Regions from separate parts of the Arthrobacter sp. 9MFCol3.1 genome, predicted to be linked through region 2. Evidence: riboswitches for the same ligand, from Rfam matches in the RefSeq annotation. Region 2 holds a riboswitch; the other holds the start of a gene.
What was found. Region 2 has a riboswitch for cyclic di-AMP ahead of C560_RS0117840 (hypothetical protein). Riboswitches for the same ligand answer to the same signal wherever they lie in the genome.

Region 1 (8,821 bases), on a different contig from region 2:
CCGGAGCCCGAGGCCAGACCGGCGGCAAAGCCGGCAATGAAGGTGGTCAGGGGCGCCGCCGGGCGCACCACGGAATGGGCGGCCACGCCGGCCAGTGCGAGGACCTCATTCACGTCAATCTCAACGTCGTCCAGCTCCAGGGCCTGGAGCAGGGCACGGCACCAGTCTTCCAGCGTTTCATCCTGGCTTTTCACCGTTTGCCTCCATGGTCGAGTTCAGCTGCGCAGAGCCGGGCCGGAGCCCGGACCGCCGTCGGGAATCCTGCCGGATACCCCTAGTGCGGACGCGTCATCCCAGGTGTCGACGTCGTCGGTGGAACCCGGGGGAACGCGAACTTCCCGCACGTCCAGCCTAGCAAGAAGGGCGAAGACCGACGCGTTTTCCAGCCTGTTCCGGGATGCGGCGTCGGCGACGGAACGTTGTAGCACGGCCGTGCCATAAAAGCCCGCGAGCGGCTGCTTCCGGCCGTCGGCCGAGACTGCCATGACTCCGTCGGGCCCGTCCCGTTCCGGCGTACCTGCGGCCAGCGCGTCGGCCAGCGCGCGGACCGCGTCGGCGGACCGCGGCATGTCGCACGCCAGAACCAGGGTAAACGGCGCGGCGGCTGCGCGCCGGCCTGCGCGGTCGGCGGCCAGGGCAGCCAGGCCCGCGGCGATGGCTGCGGCCGGCCCCGCGAAGGGCGGGTCCTCACGGCAGGTCAGGACGCCGCCGGGCAGACCCCCGGGGTCGGGGCCGACGACGACGGTGCGCGCCGCCGCGCCCGCTGCCCCCAGTGACCGCTCCAGGAGGGTGGCGCCGTCGAAGATCAGCCCGGATTTGGGCACGCCGCCGAGGCGGGAGGCCCGTCCCCCGGCGAGAATGATGGCATCGAACTCCATCGCTTCAGCGTAGCGCGGCGCCGGCCGCCGCCGACCAAGCCGTGAGGTGCGCCGGCATCAATCCCACCAGCTGATCAGGCAGCAGGCCAGGAGGCGGGTCAGGCAGCCGATTCAGGCAGCAGGAATGGATCCCAGGCCGGCGTCGGCTTCTCGAGTTCCTTGATCTGCCAGATGGCGCCCTTTGGCGGGCCCGGGACAAAACCGATCTTCCAGCCCATCTCCGCCGGCGTATGGTCGCTCTTGGCGTTGTTGCACCGCAGGCAGGCCGCCACCAGGTTCTCCCAGGAGTCGGCTCCGCCCCGCGACTTGGGCTGGATGTGGTCGATGGTGTGGGCAGCCTTGCCGCAGTATGCGCAGCGGTGGGCATCCCGGCGCAGCACGCCGCGGCGGCTCACCGCAGTCATCGTGTTGTACCTGGGCCGGATGTAGCGGTTCAGCAGGATCACGGACGGGCGGCCCAAAATGTCCTGGGGGCCGACAACGGGGTCGTCCCCTTCGGCCACTACGCTGGCCTTTCCGGTCAGGACAAGGACGAGCGCCCGGCGGAAGGTGATGACCGCCAGCGGTTCATATCCAGCATTCAGAACGAGAGTGCGCATCCGCATACCTCTTCACGGCCGCACCCGCCAGCGGCACGAGGGCCGGCTGCCCTCTGCATGGTCGGGCTATGGATCGACAACACAAGAGTAAACACTCAAGTGCCGGATCGCCGAATATTTTTTCACCGGCGCAGTCCCCGGCGCGGAAAGTTCACTGCGCGGCAACGCAAAAGACCCCCGCCTGCAGGCGGGGGTCTTTCGAAAAGCTGGGGTTCGTGCTTAGGCGCCGACGCGGATGAAGACCGGGCCGGAGCCGACGTTTACGCTGTACAGCGCGGTGGTGCCGCCGTTCCAGCCGCCGTGCACTGCCATGCCGTTGCCGACGTAGACCGCGATGTGAGCCATGCCCACGCCGCCGTTCTGGTAGTAGGCGAGGTCGCCCGGGCGTGCCTCGCCGGCGCTCACGGTGCGGCCGAGGGACAGGTAACCTGCCGGCCAGCCGTGGTAGTGGATGCCGGCCGCGGCCAGTGCGTTGGTGGCGAGGGCGGTGCAGTCCTGCGCCACGCCGATCTGTGCGTAGGCAGCGGCGGCGATGGTCGCGCCAGCGCCGCTTCCGATGCCGGCCGGAGCCTGGGCAGCGACGCCGCCGCTGACGCCAAGCTCGGTGCCGCCGGCGCGGGAGGCCGTAGCGTCCTGGACCTTCACGACGGGCTTGGGAGCCTCGACGACGGGAGCCGGCGTGGTGGTCACGGCGGGCTTCTCGTAGGAGATCGCGATGGTGGAAGCGGCCGAGATGGTGGCCGGAGCTGCGGACTGGACTTCCAGGGCCGAAGCGGAGGTGGATTCGCGCTGAACATTGGTTTCAGCAGCGTTGGCTGCGATTCCGCTGGTCAGGACCAGACCGGAAGCTGCGGCGATGACCGCTGCCTGACGGCCCACGCCGCCGGCGTTGTCGCCGACAGCCTTAGCAATAACAGCCAGCGAGTTGGTCTTGGTGACCTCGGCGCGGTGCCGTGCAACGTTTGCACGAGTAGTCATTAAGTTCTCTCTTTCGTGATCCTTGGACCGCGCGCTTTCGGGCACGGACTGAGGACGCTCCGGCATCTTGGGGGTACGCCGGATCGCCCCGAAATGGGTTACTTAGCGAAGGGTGTACTGCGAAGACGCGCCAAAAGCGGAAACTGCATGCTGTCCGGGCTCGGTAGAGATTGAGCCTGCGGAACGTGATCCAATCCGGGCGCCGGCAAGGGCGGCACGTGATGTGGATTCCAGCGGGCTCGACAGAGCCTCGCCGGTGCGCATGCGCGCAGAATTGTGGCGTGAAGACACGAAAGTAGCCTCTCCCAATGCCTACGAGGTGAGCTGTCGGATTCGGATGGGAGTCACCCGGCCGCGCTGCTTCCTGGGAAGCTTTGCGACTTAACCCCAAGGCCTTCTTTCGAAGGCCAAAATTGGTTCCCCCGCCCCTGCCAGACGATGTAATGCGAACGGACCTTGAGCGGTGGCAGAGCTAGGCAATCCACTCAAGAGCGCCAACTTCGGAAAAGTTGGCGTGCTTCAAACCCTACAGCAGTCCGGAGCCAATGTCACATTCAGATCACGGCGTGTCACGGGGAGTTGAGAGCAGCCCATCGTCTTGTTTAGAGCCAGCCGAGCGGATCAACGACGTCGCCGTTGACCATCACTTCAAAGTGAAGGTGGCAGCCCGTGGAGGCGCCGGTGGTCCCGCTCATGGCGACGACGTCACCGCGGGAAACCTTCTGGCCGACCTGGACCGAGGCCGAGGACAGGTGGTTGTACGTGGTCTCCAGGCCGTTGCCGTGATCGATGACCACGCGGTTTCCGCCGCCGAAGGGATGCCAACCGTTGAAGGTCACGGTGCCGCTGGCGGCCGCGTGGACCGCCGTGCCGCACTGGGCGGCGAAATCCTGGCCGCGGTGGAACTCCCCCGCACCCCCAGTGATGGGGCTGACGCGGTAGCCGAAGGGTGAGGCCGTGACCAGCTGGTCCAGCGGCGCACCAAGGGTGCCCGCCGATGCCGCGCGGGTGATGGTGCCCACAGACTGGGCGCTCAGCAACTGCTTGAGCTTCCCGTCTGGATCACCCTTCGTGGTGACGGCCGTGCGGTTGAAATCAACCTTTGCGGCGGCGGCGGCCGTGACATCCGGCTGCACGGCAGCGGTGAGCGCGCCGGACCCGCCCGGATTCGAAGCCATCACCGGGCTCGTGACGGGAACCGTCACGGTGAGAACCAGACCAGTTGCGGCCAGCGCGATCCCGGCCTTCTGCCCGACTCCGCTAGCCGCGGCAAAGTCCGTGACCTGGCGGAACGGGCTGCGCCGGTGACGCCGTTCATCGCGGTGCACGTCACGCGGGCGTTCGGCCGTGTGAGCCACGACGGGCCGCGGCTCCGGAGCGGGACCGGTCGCGCGGCGACGGCCCCTGGCGGTCTGGGTGGTCAAGAACGGTTCCTCTCTGGATGGCCTGCGGAGTTAGCTGTCGGATTCGGGTCAGAGAGATCAAAGACCCGGTCCGCCGTTGCAAGCACCAGGCACAGAGGATCCCATGGGATCCTTCGGTGGAAGCTGCTTGCCGCTGACGGACTTCACCCCAAGGCTGCCGAAGTAGCAGCCGAAAGTGGTTCCCCCGCCCCTGCCAGGAGGTGGTTCTGCGACTGATCCGCTGGCAGGGCTCGGCTTCGGATCAGGTAACGCTTTGGTATCGGTACTGGCCACTAACTATAGGTGATTAAGCCGCCCGGTAATAAATCCGTAATCGCAATTGTGCACAACTCATGGGTCGTCCCATGACCGGCGCGGAGTGGCTGGTCAGGCGACTGTTACAAAGACGTGCGCGGCTACCTCGGGCGGCAGCTCCAGGGCACCTTCGATATCGGGGACGCGGACCGAGATGTACTCCCCCACCCGCTCCAGCGAGACCAGCGCGCCTGGCCTGATTCCGCCCTCGTCGAGCTGGGCCAGAAGCTCCGGCTCCACCTGGATCGGCTCCGCGAGCCGGTTGACCGTAACCCGGGAGCTCACACCGTAGCCGGCCATGGCCTCCAGCAGGTTCACGGCCCTGTCCACGGGGGCGCCGTTGGGCACGCCGCCAAGATCCGCAAGCCCTGGAATCGGGTTTCCGTAGGGTGAGACTGTCGGGTGGTTGAGCATCTCGAAGATTCTGCGCTCGACGCGTTCGCTCATGACATGCTCCCAGCGGCACGCTTCCTCATGGACGTAGGCCCAGTCGAGCCCGATCACGTCCGCGAGGAGGCGTTCGGCCAGACGGTGCTTGCGCATGACGCCGATTGCGCGTTTCCGTCCGGTTTCCGTCAGCTCAAGGTGCCGGTCGCCGGAAACAACCACCAGCCCGTCGCGCTCCATCCGGCCGATGGTCTGGGACACAGTGGGGCCGGAGTGGCGGAGCCGTTCGGCGATGCGGGCGCGGAGGGCAACGATGTTTTCTTCTTCAAGTTCCAGAATGGTCCGAAGATACATCTCCGTGGTATCGATCAGATCCGTCATTCAGCTCAGCTCCTCGAGCGCAGTCCTAGCGTCATTCCCACCGTACCGCGTGCGGGCTGCATGCAGGATGCGCCCTGGCGGGAACCGCCGTACGTTCGCATGCCAGCCTAGCCTATTTTGAATTACTCCGGATAATCTTTCGATCGGCCTGCAGCTATTGCCTCAGCCCCAGCCGGCCAGCCGTCCCCTGGTGTCTCAATGACCGGACTATGACAGGCCTTTTTCCGTATCGCCGGGAGCTGTCAGGCAAAATAGGACAGGCAGTATGAAAAGGGGGGTCCGTGGTAGCCATCCCTGCCCGCCACCTCCCAGCCACGCTACGAACCAGCCGAAAATTGGAGCCACTGTGAGCGACACCAGCATCACGATCCCCGCCAACCTCCTGCCCAAGGACGGACGGTTCGGCGCCGGCCCGTCGAAAGTCCGGCCGGAGCAGATGGACGCCCTGGCCGCGGCCTCGTCGACGCTGTTGGGGACCTCGCACCGCCAGGCACCCGTGAAGAACCTGGTCGGCTCGGTCCGCAACGGCCTCAGCGAATTTTTCCGGGCACCGGAAGGCTATGAAGTGGTGCTGGGCGTCGGCGGATCCACCGCGTTCTGGGACATTGCCAGCTTCGGGCTCGTGGAGAACAAGGCGCAGCACCTGTCCTTCGGCGAGTTCGGCTCAAAGTTCGCCTCCGCCACCAACAAGGCACCTTTCCTTGCCGAGTCCTCCATCATCAAGGCAGAACCCGGCACCCGCCCCACCGCCCGGGCGGAGGCCGGCGTCGACGTCTACGCGTGGCCGCAGAACGAGACCTCAACCGGCGTTGCCGCACCCGTCCAGCGCGTGGCCGGCGCCGACGAGGGCTCGCTGGTGCTGGTGGACGCGACCTCGGCCGCGGGCGGGCTGGACGTGGACGTGGCGGAGGCGGACGTGTACTACTTTGCGCCGCAGAAGAACTTCGCGTCCGACGGCGGCCTGTGGCTGGGCCTGTTCTCCCCGGCGGCCCTTGAGCGGGCGGCCCGGATCAAGGCCGGCGGCCGCTGGATCCCTGATTTCCTGGACCTTCAGACGGCGATCGACAATTCCCGGCTGAACCAGACCTACAACACCCCCGCGCTGGCCACCCTGGTGACGCTCGATGCCCAGGTGCAGTGGCTCAACGCCAACGGCGGCCTGGACTTCGCCGCCGGCCGGACCGCGGACTCTGCCGGCCGCATCTACCGCTGGGCCGAAGCGTCCGAATACGCCACGCCGTTCGTGGCCAAGGCCGAGGACCGCTCGAACGTGATCGCCACGATCGACTTCGACGAATCGATCGACGCCTCGGCCATCGCCAAGGTGCTCCGCGCCAACGGCGTCGTCGATACCGAGCCGTACCGCAAGCTGGGCCGAAATCAGCTGCGCATCGCCACCTTCGTGGCGATCGAGCCCGACGATGTCTCGGCACTGCTCGAGTGCATCGATTTCGTCGTGGCGGAACTGAAGAAGTAGTCCTGCGTCCGGCGTCGTCACGGCCGCACAGAACCCAAACCGTGACGGCGCCGTCGTCGTTTCAGGCTCGTCCGCCCGGCTGTGCCTCCGGCCGCGCGTCCAGGCCGGCACCGGCCGCGCCCGTCCCGCTTTCGACGCGGAAGTACCGCAGCCCGCGGGCGCGGCGGTTGAAGTGGAGCCGCAGGTGCTTCGCGTGGATGATCCACACCAGCCCGATCAGGGCCGCCAGCAGGCCGGCGCCGGCCGCGACCGCCATGGACCAGCGGGGGCCTGCGGTGTTTGCCACCCAGCCGACGAGCGGCGCACCAAGGGGAGTTCCGCCCATGAAGATCGCCATGTAGAGGGCCATCACCCGGCCCCGCATCACGGGCTCCGTGGTGGTCTGGACGTACCCGTTGGCGCTGGTCATCATGGTGATCGCGAACAGCCCCACGGGCACAAGTGCGACCCCGTACCAGAAGTAACTCGGGGCCATCGCTGCGATGCCCGAGGTCACGCCGAAGGCGGCGGCCGCCCCGAAAATGACCCGCAGCCGTGGCTTGCCGCGGCCGGCGGACAACAGGGCCCCGGCGACGGAACCGATGGCCATGATCGAATTCATCAGGCCGAAGGCCCCCGCGTCGAGGCCGAATTCCGTCCCCACCATGGCCGCGATGAACAGGGCGAAATTCAGTCCCAGGGTTCCCACGATGAAGATCGCCACCAGCACCACGACCAGGTCCGGACGGTACCTCACATAGCGCAGCCCCTCCCGGATCCTGCCCTTGCCCGCAGGTGCACGCGGCAGCCGGCGCAGCGACGACGACGGGATTTTCGCCAGGCTGAGCAACAGGGGCACGAAGGTGAGTGTATTGAGTAGGAAGACCCAGCCGGGCCCGACGGCGGCCGTGAGCACGCCGGCGACGGCCGGGCCGATCATCCGGGCAACGTTGAAAGACGCGCTGTTCAGGGCCACCGCATTGGGCAGGTAGTCGTCCTGGACCAGCTCCGAGACGAAGGTCTGCCGGACGGGGGCGTCCAGGGCCGAGACCACCCCGAGCATCAGGGCGAACGCGTAGACGTGCCAGAGCTGCGCCGCACCCGTGACCACCAGGATGCCCAGCCCCGCGCTCAGCAGCGCCATGGCTGACTGGGTCAGCACCAGGAGCCGCTTGCGGTTGAAACGATCGGCGACCAGCCCGGCCACGGGTGCCAGGAAGAGCTGCGGACCCAACTGCAGGGCCATCGTGATCCCCACCGCCCCGGCATCGTGCGCCGTCAGGTGGGCGAACACCAGCCAGTCCTGGGCGGTGCGCTGCATCCAGGTGCCAACGTTGGAGATGAGGGCGCCGACGAACCAGATCCGGTAGTTCAGGATGTGCAGGGATTTGAACGTGGACATCAGCCCCAGCCCTCCCTCGACACGCTCCCGGACGCTTCCAACCGCTAGTCGGCCTCGCCCGCGGAGCGTTCCCGCTCGTCGTCGTTCGACTCGTCGTCGTTGGCGTCGTCGTCGTTCATCGCAGCGGCGTCGGCGTTGGCATCATCCGGCTGGTCGGCGTCGGACGCCTGCGACGGCGCCTCGGAACCGGACGGCGTCTCGGCGGTCTCGTCAGCCTGCGCGTCTTCCGGGCGGACCCGCTCGGCCCAGGGAACCCAGGCCGGCGCCAGGATGGAGTCCTCGGAGGGCAGGAGGCCGAGTTCGTCCACCGTGACCACCTTGGACCGCGAGTTGCGGGTCAGCACGGCGTACCACTGCCAGCCGCCGTAGCCGGGCAGCCTGGATTCGAAGAGGTGGGTCACCAGGCGGTCGCCCTCGCTGCGGGCACCGATGTGCTCGCCGATCTGCTCGGCGGGGGCAATGCCCTCCACCGCGGCGCGGGCGACGTCGACGGCGGCGGCCAGGAAAGCGTCAGGCTTGCCGGTGCGCCAGACGGGCACGCCGGCGCGCGGGCGGATTCCCTGCTTGGGGCCGGTGGCTTTGGCCCCGGCGGGCGCTGTGGGTCCGGCATCCGGCGCCGGCAACTGATCAGGTTCCTGAGTCATCAAAAGCCTTATACGTCCAGCTCGTCGGCAACCTTACGGAGGGCCGCTGCGATCGCCTTGCCCTTGTTGCCTTCCGGGTACTTGCCCGCGGACAGGGTCCCGGACAGGTTGTCCAGCACGCTGACGAGGTCCTGGACCAGCGGGGCTAGGTCCCTGGCACTGGGCCGCTTTGCCTTGGCGATGGACGGCGTCTTGTCCAGCACGCGCAGGCCCAGCGCCTGGGCACCCTTGCGCCCGTCGGCTACACCAAATTCAACACGCGTGCCGGCCTTGAGCTCTGTGATGCCTTCGGGTAGCGCGGACTTGGGCAGGAAGACTTCCTGGCCGTCCTCGCCCGCGAGGAATCCGAAGCCTTTTTCCTTGTCATACCACTTGACC
Region 2 (8,821 bases):
GGCATGTACGCCGCCGTGCGGACCAGGAGTTCGGCGGCCATGGCCCCGGCCGCCACGATCGCCACCGCGAGGACGGCCGCCGCCACGGGCCGGTTCCGCCGCTGCCAGAGCAGGACGCCGCCGAGCCCGGCGAGCCCGGCGATCCCGGGCGCCAGCGCCACCATGTAGTACGGGTGGATGATCCCGGCCATGAAACTGAACGTCAGCCCGGTGACGGCAACCCAGGAGCCCCAGATGATCACTGAAGCCCGTACCGGGTCGGTGCGCGGCGCGCGGCGGCCCAGCCAGAGCAGCCCCGCTCCGAGCAGCAGCGCCGAGGGCAGCAGCCAGGCGATCTGGCCGCCGAACTCGCTGTTGAAGAGCCGGAACAGCCCGGGCGTGCCCCAGCCGTTGCTGCCCCCCACACTCCCGGTTTCATCCCCGTTCAGCCGGCCCAGGCCGTTGTAGCCAAGCGTCAGCTCCAGGATGGAGTTACTCTGCGAGCCGCCGATGTACGGGCGGTCCGCCGACGGAATGAGTTCGACGGCGGCCAGCCACCAACCGGCGGCAACGGCCATCGCCGCCCCGGCGCCGAGCAGGTGAAGAACGCGCCTGCCCGCCGCTGCCGGCGCCGCGAGCAGGTAGGCCACGGCAAAGCCGGGGACAACCAGCAGGACCTGCAGCTGCTTGGTGAGGAACCCGAAGCCCAGCAGCACCCCGGCGAACAGCAGCCAGCGCACGCGCGCGTCCTGGATGGACCGCAACACGGCGTAGGCGGCCGCGGTCATCACAAGCACCAGCAGGGCGTCGGGGTTGTTAAACCGGAACATCAGCACGGCCACTGGCGTCAGCGCCATGACCGCACCGGAGAGGAGCCCCGCGCGGTGGGCCAGGCCGGCGTCGGCCGTGGCAGGGGCCGCGGCCCGGCGGACGGCCAGATAAACCAGCCAGACCGTGCCGATCCCCATGAGCGCCTGCGGCACCAGGACGCTCCAGGAGCTCAGCCCGAAGATCCGCACCGACAGCCCCATCACCCACAGCGACGCCGGCGGCTTGTCCACGGTGATGGCGTTGGCGGCGTCGGACGAGCCAAAGAACCAGGCCGTCCAATCCTGGGACCCGGCCTGGGCCGCCGCGGAGTAGAACGCGTTCGCCCAGCCGGAGGCGCCGAGGTTCCACAGGTACAGCACGGCCGTGGCCAGCAGCAGCGCCGCCAGTTCCAGCCGCTGCCGCAGCCCCCGGGCGCCAGGGACGGCGCGGGTGCCGCCGGCGGCCGGGCGCTCCAGGCGCCGACGGCCTTCCGGGACTTGCGGCTGCGGCGGCCCCGGCGTGCCGGCCGGCGCCGTGCCGGGGCCCGGGCTCAGGGTGTCAGTCATGGCGGCCTACGCTCCCAGTTTGTAGACCGTGGCGTTGCCCACGGTCTGGGCCTGGTAGTTGGCCGCGACCCAGGTGGCGACCTCGGAGTTGCCACCGCGGCCCCCGCCCATGCCGCCCATGCCGCCGGAAATGAAGTAACCGATCTCGCCGCGGTCCACCATCGCCTGGAACTGTGCGAGCGTCGGGTAGGGGTCGCCGCCGTTCCAGCCGCCGAGCGCGATCACGCTGGTGCCGGTGGCGAGTTCCAGGCTCGCGGCCTGGGTGGCGCCGGAGACAATCGCGGACCACTTGGCGCCGGAGGACTGCAGCAGCACGGTCAGCTCCGCCGAGGACGTTTCCCCGCCGGGGCCGCCGCCCATGCCGTCACTTCCTGGGCCGTCACTGCCGGCCCGGCCGGCCCCGAAGCCGCCGCCCATCGCGGACGCGGTGGGGCCGGAGGTCGGGATCGAACCGGAATGCGGCTGGGCGACGGTCGCCAGCGTCCACGCGGTGCTTCCGAGCCCGCCGGCGAGCAGGCAGAGGATCACGACGCCGGCCGTGGCGGCCTTGCGGAACCGTGCCGGGAGAGCCGCCATGCCGTCCGCCCGCAGGAGCAGGGCCGCGGCGGCGAGGACGCCCAGGACCACGATGATCACCCGGAGCCCCGGCAACCAGGCCGGATCGCGGCCCAGAAGCACGGCGGACCAGATCGAGGTGGCCAGCACCGTCACGGCCAGGACAACCCGGGCGGGCCAGTAGGCCCGGCCCCGCCACAGTTCCAGGGAACCGATGCCGGCCAGCGCCGCGATGGCGGGGGCCAGCGCCACGGCATAGTACGGGTGCACGGTGCCGCTCATGAAGCTGAAGATTCCGGCCGTGATGACCAGCCAGCCGCCCCACAGCAGGAGCGCCGCACGGGTTTTTGAGGTCCGGGCCTCGCGCCGGGTGAACCACAGCCCCGCCACCAGCAGGGTCAGGGCCGCCGGCAGCAGCCAAGACACCTCGCCGCCGAAGCTGGTCCCGAACATCCGGGTGATCCCGGCGGCGCCGCCGAAGCCGACGTTGCCGCTGCCGCCCGGGCCGCCCGCGTTGCCGCCCGGCATCCCGCCCGGCATCCCGCCGCCGGATCCGGTGATCCGGCCCAGGCCGTTGTAGCCGAACGTCAGTTCCAGGAAGCTGTTGGACTCCGACCCCGCCATGTACGGCCGGACCGAGGCCGGGGTCAGCTGGAAGAGCACAATGTAGCTTCCGGCCACGACGGCGATCCCGGCGGCGGCGGCCAGCAGGTGCACGAGCCGGCGGCCAAGGGTGGTGGGCGCCGCCCACAGGTAGGCCAGGGCCAGCCCGGGAACAATCAGGAAGCCCTGCAGCATCTTGCTCAGGAACGCCAGGCCGATCACCGCGCCGGCCGCGGCGAGCCACTTCCAGCCGGCCTTCTCGATGGCGCGCGTGGTGAGGTAAGCCGCCAGCACCAGGCACAGGGTGAGCATCGCGTCCGGGTTGTTGAACCGGAACATGAGGGCGGCCACCGGGGTCAGCGCCAGGGCGCCGCCGGCGAGCAGGCCAGCGGCCGGCCCGGACACCCGCTTGACGGTCAGGTAGAGAAGCCCGACGGCGGCGACTCCCATGAGCGCCTGGGGAATGAGCATGCTCAGGGCCGAGAAACCAAAGATCCGTCCCGCGAGGGCGGGGATCCAGAGGGCGGCCGGCGGTTTGTCCACCGTGATGGCGTTGCCGGCGTCGAGGGAGCCGAAGAGCAGCGCGGTCCAGTCCTTGGTCCCGGCCTGGATCGCCGCGGCATAGAAGGAGTTGGCGTAGCCGCTGGCCTCCAGATTCCACAGGTACAACGCCGCCGTGACCACCAGGAGCAGCGCTGCCGAGGGCCGCACCCAGCGGGGCTGCCGTCCGAACAGCAGCCGGTCCCGGCGGCCCTGCGCTGCCGGGGCCTGGGATGCGGGCAGCTGGGGCGCCGGTTCGCCGTCTCCGGGAACCGGGCGGAGCCTTTCCTGGGCGGCTGGGGTGCTGCCGGCCGGGGAACCGCTCTCGGCTCCGGCGGTGGGGCTGATGGTTGCCGTCATTTACTTGGCCTTTTCTGTGCGGGGGAGGGAAGGATCGGGGGCGCCGGGCGCAGGAACGGCGTCGGTGGGCCGGTGGCGGAAAACCACCAGCCGGAACAGCAGGAACTTCACGGCTGTGGCGGCCAGGTTGGCGGCGGTGACCGTGAGCAGTTCCAGCCAGCGGTCCGGTGCTGCTCCCGACGCGGCGTGAACGAGGGCGAGTGCGCCCGAGGTCAGGGCCAGCCCGATGCCGAAGACCAGCAGTCCCTCGAAGTGGTGGCGTGCGGCCTGGCTGCTGCCCTGGATGCCGAACGTGAAGCGCCGGTTGGCCGCGGTGTTGGCCACGGCGGTGGTGAGCAACGCCAGGAAATTTGCCAGCTGCGGGTCCATGAACCCGCGGCAGAGCAGGAAAATCGCCAGGTAGGCCAGGGTGGAGGCCACCCCGATGCTGCCGAAGCGGACGAGTTGTCCGAAGAGGCTTCCGCCGGGGCTTTGTTCCTGGGCCCGGGCGGCGGCCGGCAGCGGTCCGCGGGCCAGGGCGGCGCGCAGGTCGGGAACCGGGATCCGGCCCGAGACCAGGTCCCGGCTCAACCGTGCCATGCCGCGCAAGTCCGCGAGGGCCGTCTGGACGATGTCCACGCTGGAATCCGGGTCGTCGGTCCAGTCCACCGGGACTTCGTGGACGCGCAGGCCGCACTTTTCTGCCAGGACCAGCAGCTCGGTGTCGAAGAACCAGGCGTTGTCCAGCGTGTGGGGGAGCAGTTGCCGGGCCACGTCTGCCCGGATTGCCTTGAAGCCGCACTGTGCATCGCTGAAGTGGGCGCCCATGAGGGCCTGGAGCAGGAAGTTGTAGCTGCGCGAGATGAATTCCCGCTTGGGACCGCGGACCACGCGGGAGTTGCGGGTCAGCCGCGTCCCGATCGCCAGGTCGGAGTGCCCCGAAATGAGCGGGGCAAGGAGCGGGCCGAGGGCCGCCAGATCAGTGGAAAGATCCACATCCATGTACGCCAGGACCGGCGACGGCGAGGCCAGCCACACCTTGCGAAGTGCGTTTCCACGGCCCTTTTCGGCCATATGGACCACCTTCACTTCGCGTAGCTCGCGGGCTACGCGTTCCGCGGCCTTGAGCGTTCCGTCGGTGCTGGCGTTGTCCGCCACGGTGATCCGGAAGGAGTGCGGGAAGGCGGCGAGCAGGTAGGCGTGGAGCCGGCGCAGGCAGGCTTCGAGGTCCCGTTCCTCGTTGAAGACCGGGATGGTGACGTCCAGCAGGGGCGTGCTTGCGCGCGTATCGATGGCTGTGCGCCGGGCGCCGGGGCCGGTAAGCGCCCCGGCGAACGGGCCCGGAGCGGGCGCGTCGGCCAGCGCAAGCCCCGGGGGTGTCTTGGGTGCCGCCGGGCCGGCCGGCGTCGCCGCGGTGCGGGGCAGGGTTCCTGTGGCCTGGTCTGTGAATGTCATGGCTCAACTTTCCCGGCGGCCCTTATGAGGGCTTTAGGGTCAAGCTGTGCTGGGGCTGTGGAAGTCTGGGTTGTCGGGCTGCTCCGGCCGTGGAGACGCAAGGAGGCCCCGGATCCGTGTGGATCAGGGGCCTCCTTGGCGGGGCCGGTTTAGTACCAGTTGTGTGCGTAGTGGAAGTTCAGGGCGCCGCAGGGGGAGCCGTAGCGCGACTTGACGTAGTTCAGGCCCCAGTTGATCTGGGTCCGGTAGTTGGTCATGTAGTCGGCGCCGGCGCTCGCCATCTTCGTGGCGGGCAGGGACTGGACCACGCCGTAGGCGCCGCTGCTGGCGTTCGTCGCGGTGGTCTTCCAGTCAGATTCCTTGGTCCACAGCTTGTGCAGGCACTGCATCTGGCCAGGTGCCCAGCCATAGCGGCCCAGCTGGGACGCGGCGTAGGCCTGCGCCCCGGCAGGATCGTCGATTGCGACCGGCGCCGGTGCGGGGGCAGGAGCGGCTGCCGGTACCGGTGCGGGTGCCGGTGCGGGAGCGGGGGCTGCCGCGGGAGCCGGGGCTGCCGCCGGCGCAGGAGCAGGTGCGGGGGCGGCTGCCGGAGCGGGGGCGGGAGCAGCGGGGGCGGGGATCAGCGCTTCGGCTGCCTTGACCTCCGAGATCTCGGGAGCCACGTTCTTTTCCGCCGGAGCGGTCGGCCCAGCCACCTGGACCCGCTCGAAGTTGAGCTTGGCCAGCGGGTCCGCGATCGTGGCCGTCTGGCTCGCAACGTTCGCCGTGTGGGCGCCCGGCTCTGCCGCCTGGCTGGCGGCGCCGCCACCCAGCAGCAGCGCGCACGCGGCGGTGACGACGCCGGCACGGCGGCCGGTTGTACCGAGTCCGGCGGCGAACCGCGACAGGGCGGATGCCCGTTTGGCCGGTTCGGCGCGGTGGCGCGACTTAGCTGCGCCAACTGAGCGGGAATGCGAACCGCCGTCAGGGCGCGTTTGTACCTGGAATTCAGTCATGGTGGCCTCTCAACGCCGGCGGAGTTAGCTGTCGGGTTCGGATGAGGTCATCCGGCCGCACGGAATATCACGTGTCGGCTTCACCCCGAGGGCGCATGAATGCAGAATGCCCGGGAACTCTGGGTCCCCCGCCTCTGCCTGGTCCAGCGGAATCCGGGAAGCGGCAGAGTTTGGCGTCCGTCCGGATATGCGGCACCGATGGCGGCGCACTCTTAAGACGCTACAGGACCCAGCCGCTTAAGTCACATTTTGGTAACAGGAGTCACAGTGCCGGGGTGTCGCGTTGCGCCGGGTTCGCCGATCGACCACCCAAGAGTCCCGGTGGCGCCGGCCGCGCCGTCTATGCCGACGGCGGCGCGGCGGGCAGGCGCACGGCGAACTCCGTGCGGCCCGGCCGGGACGTAACCTCGACGGTTCCTCCGTGGGCCTCCACGATCGACTGGACAATGGACAGGCCCAACCCGCTGGTGCCCTCGGAAGTCGGCGCGGCGGTCGCCGTGCCCTGGCCTCCGCGGCTGCCGGAAACGGCGCCGGAGGACGGGCGGGCGGCGGCCCCGGACCCGACCCCCGCCGTCGCGACCGCCGAATTGGCGGGGAGGGCTGCGGGACTCGACGCCGGATTGGTGCGTGAGGCGTCGGCCCGGGCGAAGCGGGCGAAGACCCGGCCGATAAATTCCGGGGCGATGCCGCTGCCATTGTCTGTCACGGTGACCACGGCACTGCCGTCAGCCGAACGCATGACGCCCGTGACCACCTTGGTCCCGGGTTCGGTGTGCTTGCGCGCATTGGACAGGAGGTTGGCGAGGACCTGGTGAAGCTGGGTCGCATCACCGCGCACCACCACGGGCTCGTCCGGAAGTTCGAGCTGCCAGATGCGGTCCGGGGCCATGACTTTCTCATCGCTGACCGTCTCGACGGCCAGTTGGGTGAGGTCGACGTCGGAGATCTTGAGCGGCTGGCCCTCGTCCAGGCGCGCCAGCAGCAGCAGGTCCTCCACGAGCGTGGTCATCCGCTCGGACTGGCTTTGCACACGGGCGAGGGACCTCTCGCCGTCGGGGGTGAAATGCTCGGTCATCCGCATCAGCTCCGTGTAGCCGCGGATGGCCGTGAGCGGGGTGCGGAGTTCGTGCGAGGCGTCGGCGACGAACTGCCGGACCTTCATCTCGCTCTCCTGCCGCGCTTCGAGGGCGTTGGAGACGTTGTCCAGCATCTTGTTCAGCGCGTAGCCCACGCTGCCCACTTCCGTTCCGGGATGGGCTGCCGACGTCGGGACGCGCACCCCGAGCGCCACCTCGCCGGCGTCCAGCGGGAGGCGGGAGACCTTGGTGGCCACCTCGGAGAGCTGTTCCAGCGGCTTCATGGTCCGCCGGATCAGGGCCGTGCCGGCGAGCCCGATCAGCACGAGCCCGCCTGCGGACACCACCACCATGGTCCAGACCAGGGAGGTCAGGGTGTTTTGCTTTTCTGCCAGCGGCAGTCCGGTCACAATCACGTCGCCGTACGGCGCACGCGCGGCCGTGAGCCGGTAGGCGCCGGCCGAAAGGGTCCGGTCCACGGGCACACCGTTTGGGGTGAGGGCCAGGAGAACCTTGTTGTCGGCGGGGGAGAGGCTCTTGACCGCGCCGTCCCCGGCCAGGAAGCCGGCCCTACTGACTTCGTCGTCCACTATCCGGGCGTTAAGCGTCCCGACGCCCTGTCCCCGGGCTTCGAGGGGGTCGGGGCGCCTGCCCGAATCGTCCGAGGAGGGCCGGCCGAACTCGCTCGAACGGTGGGAAGCCTGGTCCAGCTGGGTGTCGAGTTGCCGGGTGAGGAAGAGGTCCATGGAGGCGTAGCTGAACAAGCCCACAGCGCCGCAGATGGCCACGAGCAGTGCCATGGCAACCAGGACCAGCCTGGTGCGCAAATGCCACGTGGACGGGTTGCGCCAGTCGCGTCCGGGGACGCGGGTCATGCCGGAAAGTGAGGGCACGGATCAGTCCGCCGGTTTCAGGACGTACCCGGCTCCGCGCACCGTGTGGATCATGGGAGCGTGGTTGGCGTCGACCTTCTTGCGGAGGTAGGAAATGTACAGTTCCACGATGTTCGCCTGCCCGCCGAAGTCGTAGTCCCAGACGCGGTCCAGGATCTGGGCCTTGCTGATGACCCGTTTCGGGTTTTCCATAAGGTAGCGCAGCAGCTCGAACTGCGTGGCGGTCAGGTGCAGTTCCTCCCCGGCCCGGGTGACTTCGCGGGTGTCGACATTGAGCACGAGGTCTCCCACCACGAGTTCGGCGGTGTCCATGGCGGCCACCCCGGAGCGCTGGACCAGCCGGTGCAGGCGCAGCAGCACCTCTTCCATGCTGAACGGCTTGGTGACGTAGTCATCGCCGCCGGCTGCCAGCCCGGTGATGCGGTCCTGGACGGCATCCTTGGCCGTCAGGAACAGCGCCGGCACCTCCGGCGCGAACGCGCGGATCCTGCTCAGCAGTTCGACGCCGTCGAACCCGGGCAGCATCACGTCCAGCACCAGCACGTCGGGGCGGAACTCCTTGGCCAGCCGGACGGCGCCGGGCCCGTCCTCGGCCACGGCCACGGACCATCCGGCCATCCGCAGGCCCATGCTCATGAGTTCGGAGAGGCTGGGCTCGTCATCCACCACGAGGGCACGGATGGGGGAGCCGTCCGGATGCGTGAGCTGGGGAAGGTTGTTGGTCATGGAGTGCGAAGTGGCCATGGGACAACTCTCCGATCTGCCGGTTAGGCGCGGCTTTGGGGACCCTGTGCGGCACCTGTGAATCCCAGCCTAGCGAGCTGGACGCCGTTGCGGGACCGTACGGGCGGCGACGGCCGCGCTCAATCCGCCCTTTCCCGTCAGGCCCGAACGTCACAGGCCCGGCTGTCGGCCCGCACAGCCCAGGCACAGGATCGCTCACCACTCTGGGGTGAACACCGATCCGCACCCTAAGGAGAAACACCATGAGCGGTCAGCATCCCGGAGCC

Region 1: another riboswitch for cyclic di-AMP. It lies ahead of C560_RS0115625 (M23 family metallopeptidase); the one in region 2 lies ahead of C560_RS0117840 (hypothetical protein).

Annotation. Positions count from the first base shown of each region.
Region 1 is NZ_JIBJ01000018.1:51,582-60,402, forward strand. It holds gene C560_RS0115605 (DUF6457 domain-containing protein) at 1-194, opposite strand, end outside; gene mobA (molybdenum cofactor guanylyltransferase) at 216-878, opposite strand; gene C560_RS0115615 (HNH endonuclease) at 977-1,477, opposite strand; gene C560_RS0115620 (NlpC/P60 family protein) at 1,697-2,455, opposite strand; cyclic di-AMP (ydaO/yuaA leader) riboswitch at 2,751-2,920, opposite strand; gene C560_RS0115625 (M23 family metallopeptidase) at 3,058-3,879, opposite strand; cyclic di-AMP (ydaO/yuaA leader) riboswitch at 3,884-4,095, opposite strand; gene C560_RS0115630 (metal-dependent transcriptional regulator) at 4,246-4,941, opposite strand; gene serC (phosphoserine transaminase) at 5,288-6,418, shown strand; gene C560_RS0115640 (MFS transporter) at 6,480-7,799, opposite strand; gene C560_RS0115645 (DUF3027 domain-containing protein) at 7,844-8,443, opposite strand; gene C560_RS0115650 (cold-shock protein) at 8,452-8,821, opposite strand, start outside.
Region 2 is NZ_KK211131.1:90,445-99,265, reverse strand. It holds gene C560_RS0117855 (ArnT family glycosyltransferase) at 1-1,355, opposite strand, end outside; gene C560_RS0117850 (glycosyltransferase family 39 protein) at 1,362-3,413, opposite strand; gene C560_RS0117845 (bifunctional glycosyltransferase family 2/GtrA family protein) at 3,414-4,847, opposite strand; gene C560_RS0117840 (hypothetical protein) at 4,997-5,842, opposite strand; cyclic di-AMP (ydaO/yuaA leader) riboswitch at 5,842-6,001, opposite strand; gene C560_RS0117835 (sensor histidine kinase) at 6,183-7,793, opposite strand; gene C560_RS0117830 (response regulator transcription factor) at 7,815-8,555, opposite strand; gene C560_RS23465 (hypothetical protein) at 8,798-8,821, shown strand, end outside.